One region of the Caloramator sp. E03 genome, then DNA from elsewhere that is predicted to be linked to it. Evidence: predicted binding sites of a transcription regulator. Region 1 holds the regulator's gene; each other region holds the start of a gene.
The links. Region 1 encodes Rex, which represses fermentation and respiration genes when NADH is low (regulators of the CRP and FNR family bind a similar motif). Its sites were predicted from a motif close to ATTGTTAANNNNTTAACAAT; they were not measured.
Positions count from the first base shown of each region.

Region 2: the regulator Rex is predicted to act here: its motif matches at 3,841-3,860, upstream of adhE (bifunctional acetaldehyde-CoA/alcohol dehydrogenase).
Region 3: the regulator Rex is predicted to act here: its motif matches at 5,230-5,249, upstream of FDN13_RS10840 (CD0519/CD1768 family membrane protein).

Region 1 is NZ_CP040093.1:2,067,104-2,075,719, forward strand. Features, by position in the region: gene alsE (D-allulose 6-phosphate 3-epimerase) at 1-256, shown strand, start outside; gene FDN13_RS10095 (glucose-6-phosphate isomerase family protein) at 283-852, shown strand; gene alsK (allose kinase) at 862-1,776, shown strand; gene abc-f (ribosomal protection-like ABC-F family protein) at 2,110-4,029, opposite strand; gene FDN13_RS10110 (redox-sensing transcriptional repressor Rex) at 4,233-4,880, shown strand; gene FDN13_RS10115 (NAD(P)/FAD-dependent oxidoreductase) at 4,918-5,763, opposite strand; gene trxA (thioredoxin) at 5,763-6,086, opposite strand; gene FDN13_RS10125 (glycosyl hydrolase family 18 protein) at 6,263-8,434, shown strand; gene FDN13_RS10130 (Asp23/Gls24 family envelope stress response protein) at 8,507-8,616, shown strand, end outside.
Region 2 is NZ_CP040093.1:2,539,648-2,548,263, forward strand. Features, by position in the region: gene FDN13_RS12100 (sigma-70 family RNA polymerase sigma factor) at 1-426, shown strand, start outside; gene FDN13_RS12105 (hypothetical protein) at 498-1,025, shown strand; gene adhE (bifunctional acetaldehyde-CoA/alcohol dehydrogenase) at 1,091-3,676, opposite strand; gene FDN13_RS12115 (hypothetical protein) at 4,103-6,604, opposite strand; T-box leader at 6,789-7,088, shown strand; gene FDN13_RS12120 (hypothetical protein) at 7,216-7,458, shown strand; gene ilvC (ketol-acid reductoisomerase) at 7,459-8,451, shown strand; partial or broken gene ilvD (dihydroxy-acid dehydratase) at 8,457-8,616, shown strand, end outside.
Region 3 is NZ_CP040093.1:2,242,074-2,250,689, forward strand. Features, by position in the region: gene FDN13_RS10820 (IS30 family transposase) at 1-223, shown strand, start outside; gene FDN13_RS10825 (ATP-binding protein) at 431-1,618, shown strand; gene hcp (hydroxylamine reductase) at 1,667-3,313, opposite strand; gene FDN13_RS10835 (Ig-like domain-containing protein) at 3,531-5,141, opposite strand; gene FDN13_RS10840 (CD0519/CD1768 family membrane protein) at 5,379-6,521, shown strand; gene FDN13_RS10845 (M24 family metallopeptidase) at 6,583-7,659, opposite strand; gene FDN13_RS10850 (VCBS repeat-containing protein) at 7,867-8,598, opposite strand.

The DNA.
Region 1 (8,616 bases):
ACCAGAAATGCTTAAAAAAATAGAACAGTTAAAAGAAATAAAGCAAAAAAATGGATATAAATATTTAATTGAAGTAGATGGAGCATGCAATTTTAAAACTTTCAGTGAGCTCTTTAAAGCAGGTGCTGAGGTATTCATTTTAGGTACATCAGGTTTATTTGGTTTAGATGATAATCTTGAAAAAGCATGGGATATTATGATTGATAATTTTAGTTATCAAATAAAAAATATTCAAAAAATAGAATCTGTTTCATAATAAATTGAAGTATATGGAGGAATAAGATGTATTTAAATAGTAAAGAGCCATTTTTTACAATGTTTGATAGAGAAAAATTAATTTTATCTAATTTCAGCGATTTTGAAGAAAGAAAAATATCAGATTTAAAGGGATATTTTTTGAATGAAGCCATCAGACAAAAAATGGAATATGATAACAATACAATTGTATACAAAGTATATAAACAGAATGTACCTCATGAAGAAGGAGAGCTTCTTCATTGTATAACAATAATTGAACCTGGAAATGTTGATGGAGAATTTTTTATGACAAAAGGACATTACCATGTAAATGAAAATTGTGCCGAGATATACTATGGACAATCAGGAATGGGACTGCTTATAATGCAGAATGGAAATAGGGTAGAAAAAATTGAGATGAATGCTGGTACGATTGCATATATACCTGCAGGATGGGGGCATAGAACAGTAAACATAAAAGAAAGTGAACCTTTTGTATTTTTTTCAATATGGCCTGCTCAATCGGGTTATAACTATCAAAAAAGCATTGATGAACCATTTAAATGCAGAGTTTTTAGGAAAAACAACGGATATGAATTAAAATATTTTATTTAAGGTGATAAGATGGAATATAAAGACTATGTTATAGGTATAGATATTGGGGGAACGAATATAAGGATTGGCATGGTAGATAAAGAAGGAGAACTTTATAATTTTATAATTCAAAGCAGTAGTTTTTTAAGTAATCCTAATACATCTGTATCAATGCTAAAAAAGTATATTAATGATTATATAAGTAAATATTCAATAGGAAAGCTTTTGGCAATTGCCATAGGATTTCCATCAACCATAAGCAAAGATAAAAAAATAGTTTATTCAACTCCTAATCTTACAGGCTTTAATAATATTAATATAGTAGATAATTTCGAAAATGATTTTAAAGTACCTGTTTTTATAGATAAGGATGTTAATTATCTTCTGAAATGGGATATTAGAAATAAAAAAATAAATGATAAAGAAATAATTATTGGATTTTATATAGGTACTGGTTATGGAAATGCAATTTGCATAAATGGTAATTTTTTATCAGGTAAAAATGGTGTTGCAGGTGAATTAGGGCATATTCCAGTACTCGGCGGTAAGGATATATGTGGATGTGGAAACGAAGGATGCATGGAGATATATGCGTCAGGAAAGAAATTGAGTCAAATAAAAGATAAGTATTTTCCTAAAACAGAAATATCTAATATATTTTTAGAACATGCTGATAGCAAATATATAAAAAAATTTATTGATAATATATCTATACCTGTTGCTACAGAGGTAAACATATTTGATCCTGATGTAATTATAGTAGGAGGAGGAGTTCTTCAAATGAAAGGATTTCCGTTCGATGAATTCGAAAGGTGTCTTTATAGGCATTTGAGAAAACCTTATCCTGCTGAAAACATAGAGATTTTATATTCAGAACAAAATCAAATTAGTGGTATTCTTGGTGCAGCATATTGTGCACATGAAAGTATAGGTAGCATTCTCTAGGAATGAAAATCATTTTTTGTAATTGAATTGATTTTGAATCCTTCTTGATAAGATAATAGAGCCTTTTAAATTATAACATTCTAATTATAACCATTTTCATAATATTTTATATATGATTTATATGAAATTAGTTAAAATATTTAATTAGAAATAGTATGAGCTTTAATTCAGAACCTTTAAGGTTCTGAATTGAAATTTTTACAATAAAGGAGGTTTTTGATTAATTTACACAAAATTATTTACAGTTTCGATTTTCTATTAAAGAAAATACTTTGGCTTTCTAATAAATGTTTAGGATTATTTATAACCTCAACATTTATTAAAAAGCCGTTTTTATTCCTCCACTTCTATAAGCAACTCTTCCCACCTTTGATAAAGCTCATCAAGAATCTTTTTTGTGTTTTCAAATTCCTTGTTAACTTTTATTGCCTTTTCTGGATCCTTGTATGTCTCTTCAAGGCACATTAAGCTTTGAAGTTCTTGAATTTTCAAATCTGTTTCCTCAATCATCTTTTCTATTTTTTTAAGTTCTTCTTTTTGTTGTTTCTTTTTTATTTGTAATTCTCTAAGCTTTCTTTTTTCTTCTCTTATTTCTGTTTTAGTCTTTCCTTCGATGTTTACTATTATTTCATCCTGATTTGAGTTTTTCTTTGAAATATAGTATTGGAAATTTCCAAGGTATTCAGTTATATTTCCATCTTCCATTTCAAGTATTTTGTTTATTACTTTATTTAAAAAGTATCTATCATGGGAAATAACAAATAGGGTTCCCTCGTATTCTAATAAAGCTTTTTCAAGGGCTTCCCTTGAGAGTATATCAAGATGGTTTGTAGGCTCATCTAATAGGAGAAAGTTAGCTTTAGATAGCATAAGTTTTAAAAGAGAAAGCCTGCATTTTTCTCCTCCAGATAGGCTTTCAACCTTCTTAAACACATCATTCCCTGTAAATAAAAATGCAGCAAGGTAGTTTCTTACCTGAGTTATAGTCAAGTTGGGGTAATCATCCCAAATTTCATCTATTATCATTTTGTCAGGTGATAAGTCTTTTTGTTCCTGATCATAATATCCTATATAAACATTTTTACCAAGCCTTATCATTCCATTATCGGGATTTAATTTTCCACAAATCATCTTGAATAAAGTTGTTTTTCCCCTGCCATTTTCCCCAACGAGTGCTGTTTTTTCTCCTCTTTTTATCATAAAAGATAGGTTGGTAAATAAAGTTTTATCATTAAAGGATTTTGAAAGGTCTTCAACAATAAGCACATCATTTCCACTTTTGTATTTAACATCGAATTTGATTTTAGCAGTTTTATCTTCAGTGAGTGGTTTTTCAAGCCTTTGTATTCTTTCTAAAGCCTTTTCCCTGCTTTCAGCCTGCTTTATACTTTTTTCTCTATTGAAAGATCTATATCTTTCTATAATCTCCTCAAGTCTTTTTATTTCTTTTTGCTGAAGAGAATATTCTTTCATGCTTTGCTCAAGTCGCTTTTCTCTTTCAGCAATAAAAAAGGAATAATTGCCATTGTATTCTTCTACAATCCCATTATTAAGCTCAAAAGTTTTATTAGTAATCTCATCAAGAAAATACCTGTCATGGGATATTATTAATACAGTTCCCTTATATTCCTTAAGAAAGTTTTCAAGGAACTGTATAGCGTCAAGGTCAAGATGATTAGTTGGCTCATCAAGAAGGAGTATGTCAGGATTAGATAGCAAAAGCTTAGATAATGCTACCCTTGTTTTTTGACCTCCAGAAAGGTTTGCTATTTTCTTTGAAAAATCTTCATTTGATATTCCAAGACCTATCAGCATACCTTTGGCAAAACTTTCACAACCATAGCCATTATTTCTTTCATATTCTTCCTGAAGGTGACCATATTCATTAAGTAATTTTTTATATTCGTTAGAGTTAAAGTTTTCTTTTGACATTAGTATTTCAAGTTCTCTTAACCTGTTTTCTATATTTTTTATATTTGAAAAAACGTTCATTGTTTCTTCAAAAACTGTAAGGTTTTCATCAAGGTCTAAATTTTGGGATAAATATCCAATTTTCTTGTTTTGACCTATAAAAATATCACCAGAGTCTGGTTTTAGTTCATTACAAATTATTTTAAACAGGGTAGTTTTACCTGCTCCGTTTGGTCCTACTAATCCAACCTTTTCATATTCATTTATTGCAAATGTAATATCTTTTAATATTACTTCTATACCATAGCTTTTTTGTATTTTATTTAAAGATAATGCAATCATATAAACACCCCAAATATATAGTAACAAAAATATTTTACTATAAAAAATTATCAATTGAATATATTTTATGAAATTTATTTTGATTGACACATAAATGTTTATATATTAACATATTTATATAAAATAATAAAGTAAATATTATGTAAATATTATTTAATATATTTTAATTATAAAATTAAAAATTTAGGAGTTGAATTTGTATCATGAACAAGAAAACTATGATTTCAATGGCTGTTATCAGGAGACTCCCTAAATATCTCAGGTATCTCGGAGAACTTTTAAATAATGACATAACAAGGATATCATCTAAGGAACTTTCAGAAAGGACGGGCTTTACAGCATCTCAAATTAGGCAGGATTTAAACTGTTTTGGAGATTTTGGACAGCAAGGCTATGGATATAACGTAAGGGAGCTTTATGATCAGATAAGCAAAATATTAGGACTAAACAGGAGTTATACTACAGTTATAATCGGAGCAGGAAATATAGGACAGGCTATTGCAAACTATACTAATTTCGAAAAGCTTGGATTTGTATTAAAGGGAATGTTTGATAAAAATCCAAAGCTAATTGGTATTAAAATAAGAGATCTTGAGGTTAGGGATGTTGAAGAGCTTCCAGATTTTCTCGAAAATAATAAAATTGATATTGGAATTATATGTGTTCCCAAAAAGCAGGCTCAAGGTATTGCGGATATTTTTGTTAAAAATGGAATTAAGGCAATATGGAATTTTGCTCCAACAGATTTAACTGTTCCAGATGATGTAATAGTTGAGAATGTACACTTAAGCGAAAGCCTATTGACTTTAAGCTATAGGCTAAATGAAGATAAACTTTTTAAAGATAAATAAACCTTATCTATAAGAAATAGGGCATGTATAACATGCCCTATTTTAGGTTATCTATATAGTCTGCTGCAGAAAGTGCTGCCACTTGCCCCTCACCTAAGGCTTTTGCTATCTGGTAGGGCTTTCCTGTAACATCCCCTGCTGCAAAAAGACCTTTTATATTAGTTTCCATATTTCTATTAACTTTAACATGAGCACCATCTACATCAAGTCCAGGAATTAATGTTTTTAATGGATAACTATCTTTAATCACAAAGAAGCCATCGGCTGAAATTTCATTGTTTTTTAGAATAAGTTTCTTTGCTGATAAATCACCTTCAAATCTTAAAGGCATATCCTTTACTATTTCTACGTTGTTATTAAAATTAAAATCATCGTTTATTGCTGGTACAAAATAAACTTTGTTACAAACTTCAGATAAGAATCTTGTTTCCTCAATTGATTCTTTATTATATCCAACAACTGCAACAGTTTTTCCTTTATAAAGGGGTGCATCGCAGGTGGCACAATAACTAACGCCGGAGCCTAAAAATTTGTCCTCTCCATCGATTGACTTTTTAAAATCAACTCCTACTGCAAGTATTACTGTTTTAGCTTCAAACATATCGGTTTCAGCTTGTATGGCAAAGTATTTATCCATAGTATAAACCATATTTACCATCTTTGATGAAAAGGTTATGTTAAGGGATGATAGATGGTCATTTAGCTTTGTAATAAGTTCGGGACCTTTTATTTCAACAAATCCTGGATAGTTATGGATTGAAGGGGACAGCATAACTTTTTTGCTGTCCCTTCCAAACATTAAAACAGACTTATTTCTTGCTATTGCGTTTATTGCAGCAGATATTCCAGCAGGACCTTTGCCTATTATTGCAACGTCATACATTATAAATCAAGTGCTCCTTTAATAGCATCTTCAATTTGGTTTTCTGGTCTAAAACCAACTATTTTTCCTAATGCTTTTCCATCTTTAAAAAGTATTAGGGTTGGAATACTTGAAATCCCGAACATATTAGCGCTATTTGGATTTTGATCAACATCCACCTTAACAACTTTAAGCTTACCATCAAATTTAGATGCGATATTATCAATTACAGGTGCAAGCATTCTGCATGGACCGCACCATGTAGCCCAGAAATCAACAAGTACAGGTTTGTCAGATTCTAAAACTTCTAATTTAAAATTTGCATCGTTTGCATGTACTACCATATTAATTACCTCCTATCAATACCCCTAAGGGGTAACTATATTATTATGATATTCATTATTTTTGGGTATGTCAATAGTTTTTGATATAATTTATTTGTCAAAAAATATTGAGTGGAACAAAATTAAAATATAAAGTGTCATAATTATACAAGAATAATTTATAAAGAGGTGATTGCGTGTCGAAGAAAAAAATAAAGGTAACATTGTTTTTTATTATGTTTATGTTTATTTTTGCACAGTTTGAAGCATACTATGCAGCAACTTCAAACAATAATTCTTTTATACCCTATAAAGCTATAATTACAGCAACAAGTCTTACTATAAGGCAAACACCTTCAACAACAGGTAAAGTAGTAGGATATTATAAAAAAGGAACTGTTGTTGATGTAATAGGTCAGTCAGGAAGCTTTTTAAAGACATCAAAAGGGTATATAGCCTCAGCCTACACTAAAAAATACACATCAGGGGTTTTAAGTAGTTCAACCACTGTATCAAGGGGGACAAGCTTTACACCTTATAAGGTAATTATAACATCAAGTTATCTTAATATAAGACAAGGACCTTCAACAAGCTATAAAATTGTAGGAAAATATTATAAAAATAATATTGTTGATGTAATAGGTCAGTCGGGAAGCTTTTTAAAGACATCAAAAGGATATATAGCTTCAGCCTACACTAAAAAATACGTAAGCTCAACATCTACTCAAACAAGCCAAGTAAATAATCCGCCTTTATATAGGGCAAAGGTTATAGCAAGTATTCTTTCAATTAGGCAGCAGCCTTCAGCATCTTCAAAGGAAGTTGGGACTTATTACAGAGGAGATGTTGTTGATATATTTGGCAGGGAAGGAGACTTTCTAAAAACAAGCAAGGGATATATTTACGAAGCATATACTCAAAGAATACAGGAAACTTCAAGAGGCGATTCAAGCCAGTCTGATAATATAGGTAAATATATAATGGTAAATGAAGATACCCAGCTTCTTTTAAGTACAAGCGGGGTTCATGATGAAAGATATGCTGTTAAAGGTAAAATATTTAAAATTGTTGATGAAGAAAATGGGTATTTTAAAATTAAAATGGGTGCCATATATGGCTATATAAGCCCAAGTAATGTAACAATTCTTAATTATCAGCCTAAAGATAAAGTGACGTTAGGATGGAATTACATAAGTGCAAAATCATCAAATTCTGTTTATTATAATGATAGCAGCGATTATATTAACATCAATTCTGCAACTCTTGGACTTGATATAATATCTCCAACGTGGTTTTATATGACAGGAGATTATAATAACCCTTCATCAATAAAGGTTGCAGAAAAGGCTGATAGGGAATATGTTATAAGGGCACATAGAAATGGATATGAAGTGCATGGCCTTTTTTCTGAGTTTAGTGCAAATAGGGCTTATGCGATGTTTACTAATTCACAGATTCGCCAAAATGTAATTGATAATGTAGTAAAATATGCACTTATCTATAACCTTGATGGTATAAATATTGATTTTGAGGCCCTTGGAGTAAAAAATAAGGCTTATTTTACAGCCTTTGTAAAGGATTTATCTGAAAGGCTTCACAAGGCAGGTCTTACTGTTTCGGTAGATGTTACAAAGATTACAACTGACAGCAATATATATTCAGGAGGATATGACAGGCTTGAACTTTCAAAGTATGTTGATTATGTTATACTTATGGCCTATGATGAACATTATTCAGGCTCAAAGCAAGCTGGTTCTGTAGGTTCATATCCTTGGGTTGATGCTTCAGTGAAGCAACTCTTAAATATTGGTATACCATCAAATAAGCTAATTTTAGGAATACCTTTTTATGCAAGAGAATATACTTTATCTGTAAGCCAGGCTTCTCAATTTGTAATTTTTAACACTGATCAAAGTGGTATTTATAGCCAACCAACATTAAGTGATGATTATAAACTTGAAAATGCTACTGAAAGTGGAAGCTATAAATACATTTCTAAAGCAGATGGATGGTATACGGTAGAATATAATGGAGGACAAGCCTTTATACCTGAAAATGATGCTTCCCTTGTACAGATAGGAAATAATAGTGAGACTGTTATTGATTCAAGAGCACTTAAGATGCAGGCAGTAAGTGATAATAAAGTAAAATATAATGGAAGAGTATATTTTGATAATAATGCAAAACAAAATGTACTTGAATATTATGATTCTAATGGAAATAAACGTTTAACGTGGATAGAAGATGCCACCTCAGTATCCTGGAGAATGGATATAGTAAATCAATATAATCTTAAAGGATGTGCAGCTTGGCAGATAGGTCTTGAAACAAGAGATATTTGGGATATTATTAAACAAAAGCTGAAGTAACATGCTTCAGCTTTTGCTATTTTATAAATAATTGATATAATTAGCTTAAATATATCTCTTGGAGGAATTTTTATGGATATATATGCATTTATAGGTAGGAGTGGAACTGGCAAAAGTTATAAGGCACAATATGTAGCGGGATGTTATGATATAGAGTATATTATTGACGATGGATTGTTAAT
Region 2 (8,616 bases), 470 kb from region 1:
GATGCATTTCAGGAAGGATATATGATTGTTTTAGGATGCATATATAAATATGATTTGAATAAAAATTATCCTTTTGAAGGCTATGTTAAAAGTTCTGTTGTATATGGTATTAGAGATTTTTCATTTAACATAAAACAGCATGTAAGCCTTGATGAGAGGATTGGTGAGGATCAAGAGGGAAGCCTTTATGATATTTTAGAAGGAGATGCTGATGTTGAGGAGGATTTTGAAAGGAAGGAAGATATTAAAAGGCTTAAAGAAGCTTTAAAAAAACTTCCTTATAGGCAAAGGGAGATAATAGAAGAGGTATATTTTAAAAATATGAGTATGGCTGATATATGCAAATATAGAAGGTGCCACTATATGAGCATTGTTAAGATGAAGGAGAGGGCATTAAAAAATCTTAAGGAGAATATGAAAAGTTAATATTTTCACTTGCAATGGAACTTATGTTCGTAGTATAATATATGTAAACAAATGGAAAAAGGAGGATAAATATGGTTCAGTATATCATTCCTGAATATATTGAAGGCAGGGGGGATTGCTGCAGGATAAAAGAAGATGACAACGAGAGGATTATATATAAAGGAATGAGCAGTGCCTTAAGGAGTTTATTTTATGAAAGAGGCAGGAGCATTGAAAGTATAAGAAAAAGATGTGTTAAAATATTAAACCAGAAAAACCTTATACCTATTTATCTTGGAGAAGGAGAAGTTTTGATTCCTGTTAAAGTAAGGGAGAGCATTGTAAAGGGTGATGGCTTATATGGATATGTAAATTATGGATTTATAGATAGGATTTATGATGATTATATAGTTTTTAAGGATAATAGCCGTATTTGTGTTTTGGAAAATAAAAAGAGTATAAATAAAAGATTTAAAATGGCCTCTATTGTTGAGAAGGAATTTGATGATTTAAAACTTCCTTTAGAATTCTATTCCATGTCAAAGGAGGCTGCTACAAAAGAGGATATAGCTCTTTTGCTTTTAGAGATAAAAAAGATTGTAAAAAAGATTGAAGCTTAAAAAATTGAAAATTTATTAAATAAAAAGAGACAACTAATTATGATTAGCTGTCTCTTTGTTTATTTTTACCTTCCTTCAAAAGCGTTAATATACATTTCTTTTATTTCGCTTATTAGAGGATATCTTGGGTTAGATACGGTACACTGATCGTCAAAAGCTTGTTCAGCCATTTCGTCAAGGCTTGCATAGAACTTCTTCTCTGAAACACCAGCCTCTTTTATAGATTTTGGTATATTTATTTTTTCCTTTAGCTCATCAATTGCTTTAATTAATAATTCAACCTTTTCATCATCAGTTTTTCCACCAAGTTTTAAATAGTCAGCTATTTGTGCATATCTCCATTTTATATTTGGATATTTATATTGTGGGAATGCAGTCTGCTTCCTTGGATTATCTACAGCGTTAAATCTAATAACTTCATTTATAAGGAGGGCATTAGCTATACCATGTGGTATATGGTGCATAGCACCAAGCTTGTGAGCCATTGAATGGCAAACTCCAAGGAAAGCATTTGCAAAGGCCATACCAGCTATAGTTGATGCATGAGCCATCTTTTCCCTTGCTTTTACATTTGTTGTACCTTCATTATATGCTTGTGGTAAGTATTTAAATATCAATCTTATAGCTTCAAGGGCAAGTCCATTTGTATATTCTGATGCAAGTACTGAAACGTAAGCTTCAATTGCATGTGTTAGGGCATCTATACCTGATGCTGCTGTAAGTCCCTTTGGCATATTCATCATAAGCTCTGTATCTACTATTGCCATATCTGGTGTTAATTCATAGTCTGCAAGAGGATACTTAATTCCAGTTTTTTCATCAGTGATAACTGCAAATGGAGTTACTTCAGAACCAGTACCTGATGATGTTGGAATTGCAACCATCATAGCCTTTTTACCCATTTCAGGGAATCTATAAACTCTCTTTCTAATATCCATAAATCTCATTGCAAGATCTTCAAACCTAACTTCAGGATGTTCGTACATAACCCACATTATTTTAGCAGCGTCCATTGGAGAACCTCCTCCAAGGGCTATAATAACATCTGGGTTAAATGCTTTCATAAGGTCTGCACCTTTTTTAGCACATGCAAGGGTTGGATCTGGTGTAACTTCAAAGAATACATTAAATTCAATACCGCATTTATCTAAAACCTCTGTAATTTTTTCTACATAACCAAGTTCAAATAGAACTTTGTCAGTTACAATAAATGCTTTTTTCTTATTCATATCCTTTAATTCTTTTAGTGCAGTTGCAAGGCATCCGTATTTAAAATAAATCTTTTCAGGAACTCTAAACCAAAGCATATTTTCTCTCCTTTCGGCAACGTTTTTAATATTTATAAGATGTTTTACACCAACGTTTTCCGAAACGGAGTTACCTCCCCATGAACCACAGCCTAAAGTTAATGAAGGTTCAAGTTTAAAGTTATATATATCTCCTATTGCACCTTGTGATGATGGCATATTTATTATTGTTCTTCCAGTTTTCATAACAGAGCTGAATTTTTCCACTCTGTCTTTACTCTTTATTGTATCAGTATAAAGTACAGATGTATGTCCAAATCCACCGTTTTTTACTAGTGTTACAGCTTTATTTAGAGCATCATCAAAATCCTTAGCTCTATACATTGCAAGTACTGGAGAGAGCTTTTCATGAGCAAATGGTTCATCAAGTTCAACAGATTCAACTTCTCCTATTATAATTCTTGCACCTTCAGGAATATTTATTCCAGCCATTTCAGCTATTTTTTGAGGGCTTTGTCCTACAATGTTTGGATTAATAGAACCATTTACAAGTATTATTTTTCTAACCTTATCTACTTCATCGCTCTTTAATATATAAGCGCCTCTTTCTACAAATTCCTTCTTAACTTCTTCATATACTTCATCTAAAACTATAACTGACTGCTCTGATGCACATATTACACCGTTGTCAAAGCTCTTTGATAAAAGTACAGAGTTTACAGCCATCTTAATATGAGCTGTTTCATCTATTATAGCAGGAGTGTTTCCAGCACCAACGCCAATTGCAGGCTTACCAGAGGAGTATGCAGCCTTAACCATTCCAGGACCACCTGTTGCAAGTATAAGGTCACATTCTTTCATAACCATCTGTGATAATTCTACAGAAGGCTCATCTATCCATCCGATTATATTCTTAGGTGCTCCAGCCTTAACAGCGGCTTCAAGAACTATTTTAGCAGCTTCTATTGTTGATTTCTTTGCCCTTGGATGAGGTGAGAATATTATTCCATTTCTTGTTTTTAATGAGATTAATGCTTTAAATATTGCAGTTGAAGTTGGGTTTGTAGTTGGAACTATTGCAGCAATAACACCTATAGGCTCTGCAATCTTAGTAAGTCCAAATCCTTCATCCTTGTCAATAACTCCACATGTTTTTTCATCTTTATATTTATTGTAGATATATTCTGATGCAAAATGGTTTTTAATAACTTTATCCTCTACAATTCCCATTCCTGTCTCTTCAACAGCCATTTTTGCAAGATATATTCTTGCATCATTTGCAGCCATTGCTGCTTGGCGGAAAATTTCGTCTACTTGCTCTTGAGTATAAGTAGAAAATTTCTTTTGAGCTTCTCTAACTTCAGCTATTTTGTTTAAAAGTTCTTCTCTGTTAGTAACTGGCATAAAAAACACCTCTTTCATTATATATTAATGTTAAAAAAATAACATGTATGACTAAAAAAATAATTTTAAAAAGGAGGAAGAGGCTTGATTAGCAAGCCTCTTGATGAGGCTTAATTGGCGTTTATCCCAAATAACCGTTTTACTACTCTTAAAATGTAAAGTATAATGTTATTATTTTCACAATGTTATTGTATATTAATATAATGAAAAATGCAATATATTTTAAAAATTTTTAACATATCAGATATTAAAGAAATCCTTTTTGGTTAGGAACTATGCAAAAGCCCCGTGAATGGATTTCAAAAAGGCATCTTTCGTGAGCTTTGGCAAAATGATAAAGTGCCAGAGAAATCCTTCACGGGGCTTAATAAAACAAACTTTTTCAAAGGCCTTAAACAATTAAAAATTAATAACCGCTCAATTCTTTTAAAATATATTTGTGCTAACTTCTTTATATATATCTTCCCATTGAAGCGGCAGTCTTACGCCAATTGAATTGAATTCTGCTTTAACATCATCATTTAGCTTATTTAAAATGTTTTTTGAAAGTTCTTTTAAAATATCTGTAATCTTCTTTCTAACAGAATCAATTGCTTCATCTTCCCCAGAAAGTTTATATCTTGGTTCAAGATAATAAAAGAAGTAGATTATAAAATGCAAAAAGGCTATGTATCCCTTATTAGCATCAATTTCAAAGAGATATTTTATTTTATTAATATATACTATAAGGAATTTTTCTTCCATATTGTAAACATCTAAAAACCTTATAATTTTTCTGTGGTCGATATAGGACTTTATATAGCATAGAATATAAGGCAATATCAAATTTAAGTAGCTTAGATATCTTTCTATATCAAGATTTTCAATATCAATATAGTTTAAGTTTATGTCATCAAAATCATATTCTTTATCCATGTTTTCTTTTAAAAAGAAAAATAAGGAGAGCAGCTCAATAATGTTTTGATTTGTTTTTATGTTTTTTGATGTTTTAATTCTAACTATTTGTGTGATATTTTCTTTTATATCATTATCTATATTATCAAATTGTATGCTATCTTCTAATCTGTTAAGGATTAATTTTAAAACATCATCATTAATGAAGTAGTTTTCATTGATAACTTTTAGTAATATATTTTTACACTGCTCATACATATTTTCAGAAGGCAAAAGCATAATATATTTTTTAATAATTTCATTTGAATATTCCTTTGCAAACTCTGGAAATTCAAGTAATATGTCCTTTTCAATCATGGAAAAATCTTCAACTAAAGATTCAGAATTGTTTAGCCTTTCTATGCATTCTTCAAATAAAAGGCTGTCAAGTTTCATTTCTATAAGCTTTTTTCTTATAATAAATAAACTATCTTCATCAAATGAATTTATTGATTCTATATATAATTTTACGAAAATATGGGAAATAATAGTTCCTGCTATGCTTTGATATATTTCATTTACAATATTTACCCAATATTCAATATCCTCCTTGCATAGTTTTAAGATTTTATCTATAATATCAGCATCCTTTGATGTAATATAGCAGCAGTGTTTAATAAGCTTTTCCATAGCCTCATTTTTCATAGCCTGTTTAAAAGTATATCCAAGTTCTATCAGACTTTTTAAAGTTATGTAAAGATAAAAGCCACTTCTATCTTCAAGTTCCTTTCTTGATAGAAGTGCATTTAAAAATTCAATCCTTTCTTTTGATATAGATTCTTTTAATATTGCAAAGGATAAATCACTAAATTCATTGTTTATTTCCTCATATATTTTTAAAAGTTCAGGTAAACTGTCGCTGCTTTTAATTGCTATAATATCTATTGCAGCAAAAAAGTAGTAGCAGTTTTTATCAATAAATAAAGGAATTTTATTATTTAAAGCCGTTTTAAATATGAATTTTGAAAAAGGTTTTATCGATTCAATATCTATGCTCCTTGATATAATTTGAAGATGCATCTCAAGGGAATTATAAACATTAATCAAAAAATCATCTTTAATATTTTCAGATGCAAATTCAAATGCAGGTTTTAAGTATTTATTATCTTCATTTTTTTCTTCATCATTTAATGCAGTGTTTTCAACTATTTTATAAAGCTCAAGGCAGCCATCTATATTTTTATCAAGATTATCATAGCCGCAGTCTTCTATAAACTCATTAAATTTTATTAACTGGCTAAAATCCTTTAGAAAAGATTTTATGGCAAAATCAGAAAAATTATAGTTAGATTCAAAAGAAGGATAATTTAAATTTAAAAAATCAAAAACATATTCTTTATCAGAAAAAGCATTGCTGAGCCCGTTTATCATGCAGCCATTTTTAGATATTAAATCATCGGTTGTAAAAGTCAAACTATGAGAAAACTTATTAGGAAGGCACATTGAAAGTGAAGCTATCCATAGAATAATGTTATCTTTAGTATCATATATATAAATTGGTTTTTTATTTTCATTGCAGTAAATAAAAGCATTTAATAGTTTATTTAAATATAATATCCTGTTGTTCAATAAAAAATCTTTAATTTTTTCCCGGGAAATATGATTTTCTGGTATTTCCATCTCCATGCTTATTAAATTATTTTCTTTTAATTCATCTAATCTTTTAATAAATAAATTTGATTCTATTAGCTCAATTGGGTTAAAATCTAATGGTTTATTAAAAATGATAGCATGGGCAAAGGTATTTTCAATACTGCTTATGCTGCATTTTATAATACAATAATTGCCGCTTTTCAATTGTAAAAAAGAAAATATTTCTTTAGTTTCATTGGTGTTTGAAATCTTTGATAATTCTTCCATTGGACTTAATATATCTTTGATTTCATTTATATCATTTTTAATTATCATTTCTGAAGCATTTAAAATTTCTATTCTATAGTAACGCTTTAATATACCTTTTTTAATCAAATGAAAAAATGCTTGATATCCTTTCATAAAACCACCCTTTTAATATATCGAACTTTTTTTAAAAGCATTGATAAATTTTATAATGAAAAAATCCATTTTTAAAATTGCAATTTTAAATTTAATTTAAATTTTTTTAATATAGGAAAAAATATATTGACAACGATAATTGTATATAATATAATTCATGGAAATAGATGTTATTTCAACATATAATAAAGCTGAGATGGAGAGAAAGATACCTGTTTTGAGCTTTAGAGAGCTAACGGTTGGTGGAAGTTAGTGCTTAAAGGGTATGTAATGATCACTCCGGAGCTGCCAAGTCGAAAGCTTACAAAGTAAGTAGATGAGGACGGGAGCTACCGATATATAGCTATATGGTTATGATTGAGTATTGCAGTTGCAATACGATATTCCGACCTGATGAAATGAGGCGTAGTGGTATATCTAAAACATAGATATACTATACGTGAAGATGGGTGGTACCACGGAGGTTAAGTCCTTCGTCCCTATGGATAGTTCTATATCCATGGGAACGAAGGGCTTTTTTTAATACAAAGGATATTAAAAATATAATTATTTAAATTGTTCTCAGCAAATTAAGTTGATTTAACATTGAATTATTAATGGGAGGGATATTTGTGTCAAAAACTTTAAATGTATCACTAATTCCAAGCATCGATCCTTTTATAAGAATTGTTTCTGTGTTAAGGAAAAAGGGATTTGATATTGAAAGTGTTGATTTTAAAGAAATTGATTCACAAAAGGGAAGCCTTAAAATAAAAATCAATGAAAATATGAATCTTGGATTATATGAAGCTATGCTTCAGGTTAAAAAAGTAGTTGGAGTATATGAAATAAAAATATCTGAGGAGGAATGTTAAATGGCAAAGATGTATTATGAAAAAGATGCAGATTTAAAACTATTTGAAGGTAAAAAAGTAGCTGTTATAGGATATGGAAGCCAAGGGCATGCACATGCTTTAAATCTTAAAGACAGTGGTGTTGATGTTGTTGTAGGTTTATATGAAGGAAGTAAATCATGGGAGAAAGCCCAAAAGGATGGGCTTAGAGTATTAAAGGTAAGCGATGCTGTAAAAGAAAGCGATATAGTTATGGTGCTAATTCCTGATACTAGCCAAAGAGAAGTATATGAAAGGGATATAAAGCCTTACCTTAAGAAAGGAAGTGCCCTTGCTTTTGCACATGGGTTTAATATTCACTTTAATCAGATAGTTCCTGAAAAGGATATCGATGTTTTTATGGTAGCGCCAAAGGGCCCAGGCCATCTTGTAAGGAGGGTTTACCTTGAAGGAAAAGGTGTACCGTCTCTTATTGCAGTTTATCAGGATTATACAAATAAAGCAAAGGATATTGCTCTTGCTTATGCAAAAGGAATTGGAGCAACAAGGGCAGGGGTTATTGAAACAACATTTAAGGAAGAAACTGAAACAGACCTTTTTGGAGAACAGGCTGTTCTTTGTGGAGGAGTTACTGAGCTTATAAAGGCAGGTTTTGATACCCTTGTTTGCAGCAGGATATCAAAAGAAATAGCATATTTTGAATGCCTTCATGAGATGAAGCTAATAGTTGACCTTCTTTACGAAGGCGGGTTTGAAAAGATGAGATATAGCGTTAGCGATACTGCAGAATATGGAGATTATATGGTTGGAAGAAGAATAATAAATGAAGATACAAGAGAAGAAATGAAAAAAGTACTTGAAGAAATTCAAAATGGAAAATTTGCAAGGGAATGGATACTTGAAAATCAGATAAATAGACCTGTATTTAATGCATTGAAGAAAAAGGAACTTGAACATCCAATTGTAGAAGTTGGTAAGAACTTAAGAAAAATGATGTCATGGATAGAGGAGTGATCAAAATGAGAAGTGATGATATTAAAAAAGGACTACAAAGAGCACCCCATAGATCCCTTTTAAAGGCTTTAGGCATTACAGATGAAGAAATGAATAAGCCTTTTGTTGGAATAGTAAATTCCTTTAATGAACTTGTACCAGGTCATACAAACTTAAGAGAAATAG
Region 3 (8,616 bases), 170 kb from region 1:
TGAGGTATATTATACCCATCCCTTTTCTTCTTTTGAAAGAGGAACTAACGAACGACATAATGGTCTTATACGTCGTTTTATCCCTAAGGGAAAGAGTATAAAGGATATATCTATTGATACCATTAAAAGAATTCAAAATTGGATGAATACACTCCCACGAAAATTACTAAATTACAAAACTCCTGAAAAATTTTTTTACGAGGAATTATTAAAAATAGCCTAAATCATATTATGAATATTGTAGATGCCACTTGTGGTATGTCAAGGGTAAAGCTACGCCTGCTACGCAGCCCTTGACATACCCCTGCGTGACATATAGATTGATAATTAAGATGGATTTAAGGCTATTTTGACTATTTTTAGTCCTTATACTACATGATTTTTCACAGAGTGTTGCATTTATTATTGCAATTTAAGAAATGGATATAAAATATGTACATGTTTTAACAATCTTTCATATATTTTGGTGCCAATATATGTAAAAAAAGTATTAATTGCGTATCTTTATATAGGGCAGTTTTTTTTAAATGAACCAGATATAGAATATTATAAAAATCAGGCAATAAAGTATGGCATCAATGAGGAAGAATACATTAATGCTGTTAAGAAAATACCTGTTATAACTAAAGAAAAGGCAGAAGATTATTTAAAATTGCTAATGGAAATTTCTAATCTAATATCTCAAATGGCGGAAAAACAAATAAAAGCTGAAGAAGCCTTAGATAAGGTTAAGCATAGTAATAAAATGCTTGAGATGATAAACAATAATTTAATTAAAACTGAGGAAAAGCTTTTTGAGCAATATAATAAGGTTTTAGAATCAGAAAAATATAAAGCGGAATTTTTTGCAAACATATCTCATGAGTTTAGAACGCCTGTCAATGTTATTCATGCTGCAATTCAAATGTCAAAGGTTATAGTAGATAGTCAGCAGAATTTCCCGAATAAGGACAAACTCATTAAATATCTTGATTCTATGAAGCAGAATAGTTACAGATTGATTAGGCTTGTAAGCAACCTTATAGATATAACAAAGATAGATTCAAATTACTTAAATTTAAACCTTATGAATTGTGATATAGTAGATTTAATAAAATCAATAACTTTGTCGGTTCAGGAGTATGCTGATTGTAAAGATATAAAAATGTATTTTGATGCAAATGAGAATAGTAGAATAATTGCCTGTGACCCTCATAATGTGGAAAGGGTTATGTTAAACCTTCTATCAAATGCAATAAAGTTTAATGTAAAAGGTGGGAGTATATTTGTATATGTAAAAAGTGAAGATGAAAAAATAACAATATCTGTAAGGGATACTGGTGTTGGGATACCAAAGGATAAGCAAGCCTATATATTTGATAGATTTTTCCAAGTAGACGGGAATATAAATAGAAAAAATGAAGGCAGCGGTCTTGGATTATCTATTGTAAAGTCCCTTGTGGAGCTACATAAAGGCAAAATATATTTTAATAGTACTATAGGTATTGGTACTGAATTTTATGTTGAACTTCCAACAAATTTACAGGTTACAGATGAAAATCTTAAAGATGAGATATATAAATTCAGCTATTTAGATAATCTTGAAAAATTAAATATAGAATTTTGGGATATTGGATAAAATATCAAAATAAAACAAAGCCCCGCATAAAATAGGGGGCTTAAAATTTTATCCTAAAATAGTTTTTAAATCTGCATCAGCTGTTGATATTGGTTTTATATTGAATTTATCAATTAAAACCTGAAGTACATCAGGTGATATAAAAGCAGGAAGTGTTGGTCCAAGATAAATGTTCTTAATTCCAAGGGAAAGAAGCGTTAATAGTATACAAACTGCCTTTTGCTCATACCATGATAATATTAACGATAGTGGAAGGTCGTTAATTCCGCATCCTAACGCATCAGCAAGTCCCTGTGCAATTTTAATTGCTGAATAGGAGTCATTGCACTGACCTACATCAAGAAGCCTTGGGAATTCACCAATTGAGCCAAAGTCCAGTTTGTTAAATCTATATTTACCACAGGCAAGGGTTAGAATTATAGTATCCTTTGGTGCTTTTTGTGCAAATTCGGTATAGTAGTTTCTGCCAGGCCTTGCACCGTCACATCCTCCGATTAGGAAGAAATGTTTAATCTGACCTTTCTTTACTGCGTCAAGAATCTTATCTGCAAGGGAAAGAACTGTATTGTGGCCAAATCCAACAAGTATTGTTTTATCAGGTTCATCTTCCGTAAATCCTCCAAGTTCAAGAGCTTTGTTTATTATTGGGGTAAAATCCTTTTTACCATTAGTCTCTCTAATGTGCTGTATATTAGGCCATCCTACAATACTTGTGGTAAATATTCTATCCTTATAGGAATCACGAGGCTTTTGCAAACAGTTAGTAGTCATAAGTATGCATCCGGGAATATTATCAAATTCGTTTTGCTGGTTTTGCCAAGCTCCTCCAAAGTTTCCAACAAGGTGTTTAAACTTTTTAAGTTCAGGATAGCCGTGGGCAGGAAGCATTTCACCATGGGTATATATATTTATGCCTTTTCCTTCAGTTTGGATTAAAAGCTCATGCAAATCTTTTAAATCATGGCCTGATACAATAATAAATGGACCTTTTTTCTTGCTTATTAAAACTTGTGTTGGAACAGGATTGCCATAGGTTTGAGTATTGGCTTTATCAAGAAGCTCCATACATTTTAGATTTACCTTTCCCAATTCCATTATAAGGTTAAAAAGATCATCAACAGTTAGTTTATCATCAATAGTTGAAGCAAAAGCTTTATAGAAGAAGTTATTAACATAATCATCATAAAATCCTAAAACATGGGCATGATGTGAGTATGCTGCCATCCCTTTTAGTCCATAGATTAATGTTTCCCTTAAGGAGCGGATGTTCATGTCTAGGTTTTGGTCATACATAATACCAGCTTTCTTTGCATCCTTTAGCATTTCATCCTTTGATGCTGGAATAGTATAATTTACACATTCAGGAGTATTGGCAGGAACATTGCCAAGAAGGGATTTTAAATTTTCTTTTATTTTTTGAGCCTTATTTAAATATTCAACAAATCTTTCAGGGTCAAAATTTACGTTAGTTAATGTTGAAAAGCAGGCATCCTGTATAAATTTAGAAATTTCTTTATCAATATTTTTTCCCTGTTTTAAAATTTCATTTCCTAAAAAGCCTATTCCTTTAAGTTGATAAATTAATAGATCTTGAAGTGCAGCAACTTCTGCATCTTTTCCGCAGTTTCCAGCCTTTGTACATCCTTTACCACCAATTGTCTGTTCGCACTGATAACAAAACATAAGCTCTTCCATTTAAAAACCTCCTTTTGTATTTTCAAATATTATTATTCTATAAAATAAAAAAAAAAATACGAAGGCTATCTAATAATATTAGGTTAAATTGTAGAGAATACAGCTTAGCCTTCATAAATTAAAAAGCTCTTAATCTGCACATGAATAATTTGCAGATTAAGAGCTTTCTTCATAAAGCTGCATTTTAATAATATATTATAATTTAATAAAAAATAAATTATTTTACGGTTATCTTACAATATACTTTATATCCGTAATTTGGCATATAGGCATATATTATTGTATTTCCCTTTGAGAGAGCTGTTACGCATCCAGAGGAGTCAACCTTTGCAACTTTGCTATTACTTGATGACCATAATATCTTTTTATTTATTATATTAACAGGTAAAGTTGAAGCCTTTAAGTTTATCTTTTGACCTTTTCTTAAAGTAGTATTAGTTATATTAAGTTTTAAGCCTGTAAGTTTAAGATTATTAACGCTGTTTCCATACTTTACAAGAACAGCATCTCCAAATCCAATACTTATCCCGCTCATATCTTTGTCGCTGCTTGTTGAAAATCCAACAGCAGTATATTCATCATTATAAAAATACCCATGATTAAAACAATTTATGCCTGATCCACCAAAGGATTTTTTCCATATTAAATTTCCGTTATCATCGTATTTTAACATTATTGCAGTGGATGTACCCTTTGATAATGAAGACATGTCCTTATCATTAGAATAGGATCTTCCAAAAACAATGTAACCGTCATTATCAGTATTAAGACCGTTAAAGCAGTCATAACGGCTTCCACCAAAGGTTTTATTCCATATTAAGTTTCCGTAATTATCATATTTTGCAATAAATCCGTCAGTATCACCCTTCGAAAGTCCCTCAAAATTTTCATCGGAGGATTTTGTTTCCCCAATTGCAACATAACCATCCTTTGTTGAAATTACATATTTAAAAGCTTCATCATTATTTCCAGCCAATATTTTTTTCCACTGAATATTTCCATCTTTATCATATTTAACGATTATTGCATCATAGCTTTGGTTATAATAACAGTCTTTAATTCCTGACATATCATAAGTATCAGAATTAGAACTTCCAACGGCTATAAATCCTCCATCAGAAGTTGGACAAACCGAATAAAATATCTCGTATATATCTCCACAGAAAGTTTTTTTCCAAAGTATTTCCCCATTTTGAGATACTTTAACTATTAAAGCATCACTGCGCTGTATGTTTAGATTTGATAAATCCTTATCTGTGGATAAAGTTTGACCAACAGCAACGTAGTTTCCATCATTTAAAACTGCAACTGATGTAAAAAAATCATAATTTGAACCACCTATTATCCTTTTCCAAAGAAGAGTTCCACTATTAGAGTATTTTGCTAAAACTGCATCTTCAATTCCTTTATTCAATCCTTTTAAATCTCCATCAGTAGAATAGGAAGAGCCAGCAACTATATAATCGTTATTATTATCTTTTGCAATAGAGTAAAAGAAATCTTCCTTATTGCCTCCAAATAAACTTTTCCATTTTATAGAGCCGTATTTATCTATTTTCATTATAAAAGCATCTGTATAATAACCTTTTCTTAATCCCTTAAAATCTCCTGTGTCTGAACCTGTATGACCTAATATAACACATCCTCCATCTTCTGTTTGAATTAAAGATTTAAAATCATCTCCTTCTTCTCCCCCGTAAGCCTTTGCCCAAAGAATGTTAGGGGAAGATGCTGCTTTTGCAGTTTTAACAAAATAATTAAAGGGTGTTTGTAACAGCATACAAAATATTAAAAGTAGGATTGTTTTGATATAAAATTTCTTCTTCATAGCAATTACCTCCTGTCATAATAATATATTACACAATTCGACACAAAAAAAGAAAATCCTTCTTAGTTATTTTATGAAAATAAAAATTATTGTATATTTTTTAACATAAATTTGTTATTATATAGAGTGCACGGAGCAAAAAGGAGGGATTTTATTTAAAACTTTGCTAATGCAACCCAAATTCAGCTAAATAGCTAGACAATTAAAACTAATCAACTTAGGATAAGGAGTGTTAGTATGGACAAAAAATATGTTAAGTCAATTAATTCAGAATCCTTTATTTTTTTAATTCTAACAGTTATTTGTTTTACATTCTTAGGTAAAGTTATGGGAGTTGCTAATATGTTTAGTACTATCATGAAAACAGCCCATGACCTTTTAATTAACACAGTCTTTTTTATAATGGCCATTGCAGTATTAGCAGGTGCATTTGGTGCTCTTTTATCTGAATTTGGAGTTTTAGCATTAATAAATAAAATTCTTTCTCCTTTGATGAAGCCTTTATATGATATGCCCGGTGCTGCAAGTATTGGAGTTTTAACTACATATTTATCAGATAATCCCGCAATTATAACATTAGCAAAGGACAAAGGGTTTGTTAAGTATTTTAAGAAATATCAAATCCCTGCTTTAACTAATCTTGGCACAGCATTTGGTATGGGACTTATAGTTACAACATTTATGATTTCACAAGCACCAAATGGACAAAGCTTCTTTTTGCCTGTGCTATTCGGTAACATATCTGCTGTTGTAGGAAGTATTGTAAGTGTCAGAATAATGATGCATTTTACTAAAAAAGAATATGGAACAGAAGAAATGGCATCAAAAGGAGAAGATGGAATAGATTTAATGAAATATAGAGAAATAAGAAATGGTAATGTATTTCAAAGGGCACTTGAAGCTATATTAGATGGTGGTAAGACAGGAGTAGAAATGGGAATGTCTATAATCCCTGGTGTAGTTATTATTTGTACTTTAGTTATGATGCTTACAAACGCACCAAAAGGAGGCGTATATACAGGAGCTGCTTATGAAGGTGTTCCTGTTTTACCTTGGATAGGAAGCAAAATTAATTTTATATTAAAGCCTTTATTAGGCTTTAAATCCCCAGAAGCTATAGCCTTTCCAATAACTGCACTTGGAGCAGTTGGAGCTGCCCTTGGCTTAGTGCCTAAATTTATACAATCTGGTCTTATAGGAGCCAATGAAATTGCTGTATTTACTGCAATGGGAATGTGCTGGAGTGGCTATTTGTCAACTCATGTAGCTATGATGGATGCACTTGAGAGCAGGCAGCTTACAAATAAAGCAATACTTTCCCATACTATAGGAGGTATTGTTGCAGGTATAGTTGCTCACTTACTAATGGTCATATTTTAATTTAAGTATTAAATAAGCCTCGCAATGCGGGGCTTATTATTGTAAATACCTACTTTAATTATTATTCAACTACTGTCAGCTCTTTTGGAAATTTATTTAATACTTCACATCCATCTTCTGTAACAAGAACTAGATCTTCAATTCTAACTCCAACTTCACCTTCTAAATATATTCCAGGTTCTATTGAAAATATCATACCAGGCTTTAAAATATCATTATTTACCGATGAAACGTCTCCAAAGTCATGAACTTCTATTCCAATTGAGTGACCTGTCCTGTGAGTAAAATATTTTCCATATCCCTTAGACTCAATGTAATCCCTTGCTGCAGCATCTATATCGCAAAATTTAACTCCTGGTTTTACTCTTTCAATTGCCCTTTTATTTGCTTCAAGAACTATATTATATATTTCCTTTGCCTTATCAGGAACATATTTATAAAATACGGTCCTTGTCATATCGGAGCAATATGAATCCTTTACGCAGCCTATATCTAATATTATGCTGTCTCCTTCTTTAACTGTGGAATTATCAGGTTCATGGTGAGGATCTGCAGCATTAGGGCCGTAGGCTATAATAGGGCTGAAGGAAAATCCATCGGCACCAAGCTTTTCATATATATCAGATAAAATACCTGACATCTTTTTTTCTGAAAGCTTATCAGGAATTGACTTTATAAGCTTTTTCATTGCCTTATCATTAATTTCAGAGGCTTTTCTCATTAAATTCTTTTCTTCTTCATCTTTGCACATTCTTAATCTATCTAATATAAAAGAGCTATTAATAAAATTGTTATTTGAAGTTAATTCCATAAGCCTTAAAAGAAATCTTGAAGGCCAGTTTTTATCTATTCCAATTGTTTTATTAGAATCTATGTATTTTGAAAGTATTTCAACAGGATCCTGTATATCATTAAATCTTATTATTTCAACACCTAAATCTTCATTTACAGGGAATAGTTCATTTATAAAAAGTTTTGGGGTTTCATTAGAGGAGATAAAAAGTACAAGCATTCTCTCTCCAGGATGAATCCATTTTTTAGTTAAATAAAAAATAGAGGCAGGGTCTGAAACTAAAATTTGATGTATGTTTCTATTATCCATTTCTTTTAATACTGCATTAAGCCTTTCTTTTACCAATATTATCAGCTCCTTTGTAAAAACTTATATAAATTATATCATACAAAAAGTGTTATTAACAATTATTGGATTGATAATTTAGGTTATGGTTTATTATTTTTTAGAAAAAGGCTAATAAGGATATTTAGTATCAATGAATGTAATATAAAAATCAATTTTATAATTATAAGGCTAATATAAAAAATAAAGCCTCTTAATTTTGAGGCTTTATCCGAATATACCGACAGTCTGAAAAAATGGAGCAAAATCTTTTTCTTTCCATTTTAAAGACGTTTGAACATATCCTAATGAATCTGCGTTATATCTTCCCGCAATTCTTTGCATTGCGTAAAGATCAAAGATTCCATCCCTGTCAAAGTCAACAGGGTACAGCCCTCCAAGGGGATTTACCCATCCTTCAATTGGCTCTTTTAATTTTCCCTTAGAATCATATATTTCTGACAAATATTCTTTCCCTTTATATTTTATATCTATAGTATATTTTTGAGAGTTACTGCCTATAACGATTACCTGATAAAAGTCGAGGTATGTCACTTTATAATTATATTTTTTGTTAAACTCTTCATAATCGAATATTTTTATAAACGTATTATTAATGAAAGAATAAATATAATAGTATGCAAGCCCACCGCTTCCCCCTGAATCTATACTAATTAATATGTCATTTCTATTATTATCTGTGAAATTTCCTAAAAATATTGTTGGATTATAACCGGAATTTTGTTTTGGCATGATAGTATGAAATTTATTAGTTCTGCCATCTTGAATAATTAAAGTTATATTACCAATATAATTACTATTATCATCAAAAATTTTTTGCCCTAAAAGAAAGACATTATCTTCAATAAGGTCTCCATTTATATCCCCTTGCTTAAAATCAATTACATATATTTTATCGGAGAAAGAATTGTTTAATCTATAGGGAGATAAAGAATACATAGGCAGCCTCCATGAAAT